DNA from 3 places in the Kitasatospora sp. NPDC001540 genome. Region 1 is predicted to be linked to each of the others. Evidence: riboswitches for the same ligand, from Rfam matches in the RefSeq annotation. Region 1 holds a riboswitch; each other region holds the start of a gene.
The links. Region 1 has a riboswitch for thiamine pyrophosphate ahead of ACFY00_RS06900 (purine-cytosine permease family protein). Riboswitches for the same ligand answer to the same signal wherever they lie in the genome.

Region 1 (3,266 bases):
CGCGGTCCGTCCGGGCGGCGGGCGAACCGGCCGCGCTGTGCTGGGTGTCCACGCCGACCACCGTACGCGGCGCCCGGTGGCCGCCGACCACCGGCGCGGCGACGGGCGGGTGAACAGCTCAGGGGCGCCCGACGGCCCCCGGGCGCTCCAGCGCCGTCACCGCGAGCGTGGCCAGCGCCGCCACCAGGAACGAGAACAGCGAGGCCGAGGTCCACGCCTGCGGGGTGAAGTGCACCGCCCGCTGGACGTCCCCCCAGAACCCGGTCCACCAGTCGCCGATGCCGGACGGGGCCAGCAACTGGTACACCGCGAAGCCCACCGCCCACGGCAGCAGCATCGACCAGCGCGCCGGGGCGTCCTGCGCCAGGTTCCAGCCGCGCCGGCCCGCGCCCAGGAAGTAGTCCGCCGCCAGCACCGCGAACAGCGGCACGAACACCGAGCCGATCAGGCCCAGGAACCCGTAGTACGAGTCGGTGAACTCCTTGATCTGCAGCGCCAGCACCGTCACCAGCACGCCGATCCCGCCGGTCAGCACCCGGCGGTCCACCCGCGGCAGCAGGTTGTGGATCGACATCGCGGTCGAGTACACGTTCGCGAACGACTGGTCGGTCTCCCGCAGCACCAGCACCAGCAGGAACGCCCAGCCCGCCGCGACGCCGGTGAACGACTCGAAGATCCGGTCCGCGTCCCCGCCCGACTGCAGCAGCGCCACCACGCCCAGCACGTAGCACCACACCTGGGCCACCGAGTAGCCGGAGAACGTCGCCCAGAACGCCTTCGACGAGCTGCGCGCGTGCCGGGTGTAGTCCGCGGCCAGCGGCACGAAGGACACCGACACCGCGATCACCGCGTCCGTCGCGCGCAGGAAGCCGTGCCAGTTGCCCGCGCCCGGGTCCGGGAAGCCCTGCCGGGCGAACTGCACCGTGAAGTACACCATCGCCGCGCCCACCGCGACCGCCACGTACTTGCGCAGCACCGCGATCGCGCCCAGCGGCCAGATCGTCAGCACCGTGGTCAGCGCGCCCGCCAGCACCACGAACAGCCAGCGCCAGCCCGCGGTGCCGGACACGGTCTGCGCGCCCCAGGCCACCACCGTCAGCTCGTACACGCCCCAGCCGACGCACTGCACGATGTTCAGCACCGTCGGCACGTACGACAGCCGGGTGCCGAACAGGCCGCGCAGCACCGCCATCGCCGGGGCGCCGGTCCGGGCGCCGACCAGGGCCGCCACCGCCAGCATCGCGGTGCCGATCACTGTGCCCGCGACGATCGCCGTCACGGCGGCGGCGAAGCCCAGCTCGTGGCCGGACTCGCCGAGCACCGTCGCGGCGCTGGTGAAGCCGATCAGACTCACCCCGAGGTTCGCCCACAGCGCGAACAGCGCCCGGAAGTCCAGGGTGCGCGGCGGGGCGGTGTCGAGGGTCAGCGGGGCCTCGGCACGCGCCTCGGCGGGCACCTCGGGGTCGGCCCCGGGGGTGCGCTCGGAAAACTGGGCAGACGGAACAGCCGTCATGGCCGATACTCCCTACGCCGGCATTACCCGGACAGGTTCCGGCGGTCAGCGCCCCCTCGGCCGTGGTGGCGTCACCGCCATGCCCTACGGTCGAACCGGCGCACTCTCAGCCTGGTTGGTCCAAGCTCCCGCGACGTTCTTCGGTTTACAGGAGCGACAGGCTAGCCTCCGACCGGGGGAACGCCAAGACCGGGGGTGCGACCGTCCGCATCGCGGGACCGCGGACGGGCACGTCGGCGAGCGTGCCGACGGGCCCGGCAGCGGGTGCGCCGGTGGGTGCGTCGGTGGGCATGTCAGGGCGGCCTAAGGCTTCTCATGATTTCTTCAGGGGGCCGCTTACGGTGTCCGAATCCGGCATAGGAAAAACTGTGCCCCGAGGTTGAGGACCGTGACCCCGGCGCCGCGGTTCGCGGCCGAAGGTTCTGTTCAGCGATGGAGGTCGTCCGTGAGCACCGAGCACGCGAGTGGTACCACCCCGCCGGAGAAGGCCACCGAGCCCACCGGCACCGAGGCGGTGGCCGCCGGGTCCGGTACGCCCGCCGCCCCCGCACCCGCCCCGGCCCCCGCGCCCGCACCCGCCCCGTCCTACCTGGACGCTCCGCCGCCGGTGCTGCCCGCGGCCGATCAGACCGTGCAGCTCGGCAAGGTGCCCGAGGCCCCGGCCGCCGCCGCGGCCCCCGCCGCCGCGGCCCCCGCCGCCGCGGCCCCCGCCGCCCCGGTGGACGCGCCGCCGCCGTTCCGGAACCCGTACGGCTCGGTCTCCGCACCCGCCAACCCGTACACCCGCCCGGACGAGCCGGCCAGCCCGTACGCCCGGCCGGACGAGGCCACCACCGCGGTCGCCCCGACGCTGCCCGCCCCGGTCCTCCAGGACGGCGGCCAGGCCGCGCCCGGCGACCCGAACGCCCCGCAGCAGCCGCAGCACCCGTTCGGCGCCGGCCACCCGGTCGGCGGCTGGGGCCACCCGACCGGCGGGGACGCCACCGGCGGCGCCGGCAGCGGCGGGCCCGGCGCGCCCTGGGGCACCGTCCCGCAGCCCGGCGCGGGCGGCCCCGGCAAGCGCAAGCGCGGCTCGCTGATCGCCCTGGTCGCGGCCGTCGCCCTGGTAGCGGGCCTGGCGGGCGGCGCGATCGGCGCCTCCGTCACCGACAACGGCAGGGGCAACGGCGGCAGCAGCGCCAGCCACAACAGCACCACCGTCACGGTCGGCAACACCCACCAGAACCTCGACCGGGCCCCCGAGTCCGTCGCCGGGATCGCCGCGAAGGCGCTGCCGTCCACCGTCACCATCAAGGCCGAGGGCTCCAGCGAGTCCGGCACCGGCACCGGTTTCGTCTTCGACACCGAGGGCCACATCCTGACCAACAACCACGTGGTCGCCCCCGCCGCCGACGGCGGCAAGCTCACCGTCAAGTTCTCCGACGGCTCCTCCTACAGCGCCTCGGTCGTCGGCCGCGCCCAGGGCTACGACGTCGCCGTCGTCCGCCTGGACAACCCGCCCACCGACAAGCTCACCCCGCTGCCGCTCGGCGACTCCGACAAGGTCGCCATCGGCGACGCCACCATCGCCATCGGCGCCCCCTACGGCCTGGAGGGCACCGTCACCACCGGCATCATCTCGGCCAAGGACCGCCCGGTGGCCTCCGGCGACGAGACCGGCGCGCAGGCCTCCTACATGAACGCCCTGCAGACCGACGCCTCGATCAACCCGGGCAACTCCGGCGGCCCGCTGCTCGACGCCTCCGGCTCGGTG
Region 2 (3,266 bases), on a different contig from region 1:
GGTGCCGCGGTTCTCGCGCAGGGCCTGGATCGGGGTGCCGGGCAGGGAGTCGTCCTCGGTGAACATCCACTCCAGGATCTCCTCGTCGGAGAAGCCGCAGTCGCGCAGCACGGTGAGGGTGCCGACCAGGTGCTTGACCGGGCCGTCGTCCTCGATGAAGTCGGCGGGGACCTGCAGGGAGTTGTTCTCGCCGCGGCGCACCGCCAGCAGGGTGCGGTTCTTCACCATGGCGCGGACCTCGGTGATCACCACGCCCCAGCGCTCGGAGATGTCGGGCAGGTACAGCCACGCGGGGACCAGGGCGTCAATCTTGGGATCAATCTCGCTCACGGTCCCCAGCCTACCGAGCCGCTACCGGGTCGCCGCCTTCAACGGGACGGCGGGGTCGGCGGCCCGGGCCGGGTCGAGGGCGCCGCCGCGCTCGATCAGGCGGCGGCCCTGGGCCAGGTCGCGCGGCCGGTCGACGGCGAGCAGCGCGACCGGGGCGCCGTCGCGCAGCCACAGCACCGTCCAGTCGGGGTCGGACGGGGAGCCGCGCCACAGCAGGTGGTCGGCCCCGGCGTGCCGCCCGGCGTACTGGACCGTGCGGCCGAACTGCTCGGACCAGAAGTACGGGACGGGGTCGTACGGGGCGTCGAGGGTGCCGAGCAGGGAGGCGGCGACGGCGGCGCCGGAGTGCAGGGCGTGGTCCCAGTGCTGGACGGCGAGGCGGGCGCCGGAGCGGGCGGAGGGGTAGGAGGTGCAGTCACCGGCCGCCCAGACGCCGGGCAGGGCGGTGCGCAGCCGGTCGTCGACCGGGATCGTGCCGTCGGGGTCGAGGGCGAGCGGGCCGCCGGCCAGCCAGTCGGTGGCGGGGCGGGCGCCGATGCCGACCACGACCTCGTCGGCGGGCAGGTGGGTGCCGTCGGCGAGCAGCACGCCGCCGTCGTCGGCGCCGGTGACGGCGGCGCCGCAGCGCAGGTCGACGCCCGCGGCGGCGTACCAGTCGGCCATCAGGGCGCCGAGTTCGGCGGGCAGGGCCCCGGCCAGCGGGGCCGCGGCGGCCTCCAGGACGGTGACCTCGCAGCCGAGTTGCCGGGCGACGGTGGCGGTCTCGGCGCCGATCCAGCCCGCGCCGACCAGGGCGATCCGGCGACCGGGGGTGAGCGCGGCGCGCAGCGCGTGGGCGTCGTCGACGGTGCGCAGGGTGCGGGCGCCGGGCAGGTGGGGCAGCGTGCGCGGTTCGGCGCCGGTGGCCACCACCAGGGCGTCGTACGGGAGTTCGCCGCGGTCGGTGTGCAGCAGGCCGGGCTCCAGGCCGGTGGCGCGGCGGCCGGTGAGCAGGTCGACGCCGAGGCCGTGCCAGTCGATCTCGAAGGCGGTGGCGTCGGCCTTGCCGAGCAGGACGTCCTTGGAGAGCGGGGGACGGTCGTACGGGAGGTGGAGCTCCGCGCCGACCAGTGCGAGCGGCCCCCGCCAGCCGCCCTGGCGCAGGTTCAGGGCGGTCTGGGCGCCCGCCATGCCCGCTCCGACCACGACGACCCGGTCCGTTTCCCTCAGCTCAGCCACGCCGCCCACCCTAGTACCGCGCCGGGCGCGGTCGGCGTCCACGCTGCGTACGCGCCTTCTGGCCCGGGTCGGCCCGGCGTTATGGTGGGGGTACTTCACCTCACGGGAGCCCGGTGCACCGGGCTGAGAGGCGGGCTGTGGCGGCCCGCGACCGTCCGAACCTGATCCGGGTCATGCCGGCGAAGGGAGAATCAGCGGCTGTGGCACCTTCCCACGCGCCCGACGTGCTGGTGGTCGGCGGGGGCATCATCGGGCTGGGCGTGGCCTGGCGGACCGCGCAGCGCGGCCTGTCGGTCGCGGTGGTCGACCCGCGGCCGGGCGGCGGTGCGGCGCAGGTCGCCGCGGGCATGCTCGCGCCGGTCACCGAACTGCAGTACGGCGAGGAGCCGTTGCTGCGCCTGGGCATGGCGTCGAACGAGCGGTACGCCGCCTTCGCCGCCGAACTGACCGACGCCACCGGGCTGGACACCGGCTACCGGCGCACCGGCACGCTGGCCGTCGCGCTGGACTCCGACGACCGGGCCGAGCTGCGCGAACTGCACGCCTTCCACGGCCGCCTGGGCCTGGCCTCCGAGTGGCTGACCGGCCGCGAGTGCCGCCGCCTGGAGCCGATGCTGGCCCCGGGCGTGCGCGGCGGGCTGCACGTCGCCGAGGACCACCAGGTGGACGGCCGCCGACTGGCCGCCGCGCTGGTCGCCGCCTGCGAACGGGCGGGCGTGGCGCTGCACCGGGCGGAGGCCGCCGAGCTGCTGGTCACGGACGGGCGGGCGGCGGGCGTGCGGCTGTCCACCGGCGAACGGCTGACGGCGGGGCGCACGGTGCTGGCCGCCGGTTCGCGCAGCCACCTGCTGCCGGGCCTGCCGGACGGGGTGCTGCCCGCGATCCGTCCGGTCAAGGGCCAGGTGCTGCGGCTGCGGATGCCCACCGCGCACGGGCCGTTCCTGTCCCGCAACGTGCGGGCGGTGGTGCGCGGGCAGCACCTGTACCTGGTGCCGCGGGCCGACGGCGAGCTGGTGGTCGGCGCGACCACCGAGGAGCTCGGCCACGACACCACCGTCACCGCGGGCGGCGTCTACGAGCTGCTCCGGGACGCGCACGAACTCGTGCCCGGCATCACCGAGTTGCCGCTGGTGGAGACCGGCGCGGGCCTGCGCCCGGGCTCCCCCGACAACGCGCCGCTGCTGGGCCCGACCGCGCTGGACGGCCTGGTCGCCGCCACCGGCCACTACCGCAACGGCGTGCTGCTCACCCCGGTCACCGCCGACCTGCTCGCCGCCTACCTGGCCGACGGCGAACTCCCGCCGCTGGCCGCCGACTTCACCCCCGACCGCTTCGCCCCGAAGGCCGCCGCATGAACACCATCGCCCTGACCGTCAACGGCGAGCCGCGCACCCTGCCCGCCACCACCACGCTGGACGCGCTGGTGGCCGAGGTGTCGGCCGCCAACACCGGCGTCGCCGCCGCCGTCAACGAGACCGTGGTGCCCCGCAGTTCGTGGCCCGCCACCCCGCTCGGCGCGGGCGACCGGGTCGAGATCCTGACCGCCGTCCAGGGAGGCTGAACCATGGCGGACGACGCACTCGTCATCGGCGGCACCACCTTCCACTCCCGGCTGGTCATGGGCACCGGCGGCGCGCCCAGCCTGGAGGTGCTGGAGCAGGCCCTGCAGGCCTCCGGCACCGAGCTGACCACGGTCGCGATGCGCCGGGTCGACACCG
Region 3 (3,266 bases), 250 kb from region 1:
AGGGCATGTTCGACACCAGGGACGAGGCCCAGGAGGCCGCGTTGAAGGCCGTCGCTGACAGCCGGTCCTTGTTGGTCGCGCTCTTGCCAGCCGATCTCGTGGCGACCGCCGACGAGTGGCCGGAACCGATCGTGAGCGCCTGGGACGCCTGACGCACGTCGAAGCGCTGCCCTGGGAAGCCCCCTCTTCCTCCCAGGGCAGCGCGGTATCGGAGACGGCGGATCAGTCGGCGAGCGGGAGGTAGACCCGGTTGCCCTGAGCCGCGAACTCCTCTGACTTGGCCTGCATGCCAGCCACGGCCTCAGCGTCGTACTCGGTGTTCACGGCCTTGTCGCCGTACAGCTCTGTGATGCTTTTACTGATCTTCATCGAGCAGAACTTCGGCCCGCACATGGAGCAGAAGTGCGCGGTCTTGGCGGGTTCGGCGGGGAGGGTCTCGTCGTGGAAGGCGCGGGCGGTCTCCGGGTCGAGGGCCAGGTTGAACTGGTCCTCCCAGCGGAACTCGAAGCGGGCGTCGGAGAGGGCGTCGTCCCAGGCCTGGGCGCCGGGGTGGCCCTTGGCGAGGTCGGCTGCGTGGGCGGCGATCTTGTAGGTGATGACGCCGGTCTTGACGTCGTCGCGGTCGGGCAGGCCCAGGTGCTCCTTGGGGGTGACGTAGCAGAGCATCGCGGTGCCCCACCAGGCGATCATCGCGGCGCCGATCCCGGAGGTGATGTGGTCGTAGCCGGGCGCGACGTCGGTGGTCAGCGGGCCGAGGGTGTAGAACGGGGCCTCGTCGCAGATCTCCTTCTGCAGGTCCATGTTCTCGCGGATCTTGTGCATCGGGACGTGCCCGGGGCCCTCGATCATCACCTGGACGTCCTTGGCGCGGGCGATCCGGCCGAGTTCGCCGAGGGTGGTGAGTTCGGCGAACTGGGCCTCGTCGTTGGCGTCGGCGATCGAGCCGGGGCGCAGGCCGTCGCCGAGCGAGAAGGTGACGTCGTAGGCGCGCAGCAGGTCGCAGAGCTCCTCGAAGTGGGTGTAGAGGAAGTTCTCCTGGTGGTGCGCCAGGCACCAGGCGGCCATGATGGAGCCGCCGCGCGAGACGATGCCGGTCTTGCGGCGGGCGGTCAGCGGGACGTACCGCAGCAGGACGCCCGCGTGCACGGTCATGTAGTCGACGCCCTGCTCGCACTGCTCGACGACGGTGTCCCGGTAGACCTCCCAGCTGAGTTCCTCGGCCCGGCCGTCGACCTTCTCCAGCGCCTGGTAGAGCGGGACGGTGCCGATCGGGACGGGGGAGTTGCGCAGGATCCACTCGCGGGTGGTGTGGATGTTGCGGCCGGTGGAGAGGTCCATGACGGTGTCGGCGCCCCAGCGGGTGGCCCAGGTCATCTTCTCGACCTCCTCCTCGATGGAGGAGGTGACCGCGGAGTTGCCGATGTTGGCGTTGATCTTCACCAGGAAGTCGGTGCCGATGATCGCGGGTTCGACCTCGGGGTGGTTCACGTTGACCGGGATGACGGCCCGCCCGCGGGCCACCTGCTCGCGCACGAACTCCGGCTCCAGGCCCTCCCGCAGGGCCACGAACTCCATCTCGGGGGTGATCAACCCTCGCTTGGCGTACGCGAGTTGGGTGACGGCGACACCGTCGCGGGCGCGCAGTGGGCGGCGCGGGCGACCGGGGAAGACGGCGTCCAGGTTGCGCAGGTCGCCGCCGCGCGGGGCGGTGTGCCGGATGCCGTCGTCCTCGGGCCGGGCCGCGCGGCCCTCGTACTCCTCGACGTCGCCGCGCTGGCGGATCCAGGGGTCGCGCAGCGCGGCCAGGCCCCGGCGGACGTCGGTGGGCTGCGACGGGTCGGTGTACGGCCCCGAGGTGTCGTACAGCGGGACGGTGCGCCCGTCGGTGAGGTGGACCTCGCGGTAGGGCACCCGCAGGTCGGGGCGGCTGCCCTGGCGGTACGCCTTGCGCCAGGCCGGGGTCGGGTACCCGGTGGCGGACGGCTGGTGGGCGGACGGCCGGTCGGCCGACGGCTGGTGGGCAGACGTGTGCTCGGTGAATGCGGTCATGCGACCTTCAACTCCCTACGCCGGCATTACCCGGTCAGGTTCCTGCGGTCGGCGCAGCAGGTGGTACGCGGGCCCGCGTACCGTCAGCGCCCTCTCAGCCCGGTGCTCCGAGCTCCCGTTCCGCGCAGGGGCGTGCGCCGCCTGCGTTCGCCGACCACGGTAGGGCACCGGACGGGCACCGGTCCAGGGCGCCGAAACCGGTACGGACGCGCACGGTGTTGAGTAGGCTGCCGCGCGGAACACGCGTTCGACCTCGACCGACCGGCCGGGCGGCACCTTGACGCGACGTCAACTTCAGCCCCCGGGACCGGACTCCACTCACCAGGGGGTTCCCGCACCGTGCGCAGCTACCGAGTCCTGGCCGCTTCGGCCGTCCTCACCGCAGGTTTCCTGGCACCCCTCGCCCTGGGCACGGGCGCCGCCACCGCGGTCGCTCCGGCGGCCGTCCCCGCGCCCTGCGCCAACGGCGTGATCAGCGGCGGGCTCACCGTCAGCTGGCCCGAGTACCAGGACGGGGCGGGTCTGCCGGTCGTCATCGGCACGCCGGGCGCGGAGAGCGCGCTGGAGTTCACCAACCGGGACTCCCGGGACGTGCCGGGCGTCCTGGTGAACTTCCGGGTGGAGTCGCTGGAGTTCAACGTCGAGGTGCCGCTCGGCGTCGAGTACGAGCTTCCGGGCACCGGCACGTGGAAGGCCGTGCCCGCGTGGAAGGACGACGGCAACGGCGTGATGAGCTTCGCCGTCCCGGACGCGTTCACGGTGCCCGGCAGGAGCACCGTCAAGCTCGGCCTGCGGATCTCCGCCCCGGGCAACGCCGTGGCGGACATCGGCGAGTACCACTTCTGGTGGGGCGCCGGCCCCCAGCAGGTCCTGGACAACGACAACGACACCTGGGTCGACCGGCCGAGCCCCTGGAAGAGCGGCGACCCGCAGCACCCGGAGGGGACGTGCACCCAGTTCGGCGTCGGCGGCCTCGGCCACGTCGCGGTGTACTCGACCGCGCCCTCCCCGACCCCGACCCCGGTCGAGCCCTCCCCGACGCCCACCCCGACCGTCACCGTGACGGCCACCGCGACGACCACCGCCACCCCGACCGTCACCGCGACGGCGACGGCCACCGCGACGGCCACCCGCACCACCGTGCAGGCCGCCCCGGTGCCGGAGCTGGCCGAGACCGGGGGCGGCGGCAGCGCGCTGCCGCTGGCGCTGGGCGGCGG

Region 2: linked by a shared signal. The riboswitch ahead of thiO (glycine oxidase ThiO) and the one ahead of ACFY00_RS06900 (purine-cytosine permease family protein) in region 1 are both predicted to bind thiamine pyrophosphate.
Region 3: linked by a shared signal. The riboswitch ahead of thiC (phosphomethylpyrimidine synthase ThiC) and the one ahead of ACFY00_RS06900 (purine-cytosine permease family protein) in region 1 are both predicted to bind thiamine pyrophosphate.

Annotation. Positions count from the first base shown of each region.
Region 1 is NZ_JBIAVO010000003.1:375,012-378,277, forward strand. It holds gene ACFY00_RS06900 (purine-cytosine permease family protein) at 119-1,513, opposite strand; TPP riboswitch at 1,504-1,655, opposite strand; gene ACFY00_RS06905 (S1C family serine protease) at 1,959-3,266, shown strand, end outside.
Region 2 is NZ_JBIAVO010000001.1:353,670-356,935, reverse strand. It holds gene ACFY00_RS01625 (Rv2175c family DNA-binding protein) at 1-330, opposite strand, end outside; gene ACFY00_RS01620 (NAD(P)/FAD-dependent oxidoreductase) at 352-1,557, opposite strand; TPP riboswitch at 1,641-1,753, shown strand; gene thiO (glycine oxidase ThiO) at 1,749-2,903, shown strand; gene thiS (sulfur carrier protein ThiS) at 2,900-3,109, shown strand; gene ACFY00_RS01605 (thiazole synthase) at 3,113-3,266, shown strand, end outside.
Region 3 is NZ_JBIAVO010000003.1:124,037-127,302, forward strand. It holds gene ACFY00_RS05760 (hypothetical protein) at 1-152, shown strand, start outside; gene thiC (phosphomethylpyrimidine synthase ThiC) at 223-2,049, opposite strand; TPP riboswitch at 2,045-2,178, opposite strand; gene ACFY00_RS05770 (hypothetical protein) at 2,389-3,266, shown strand, end outside.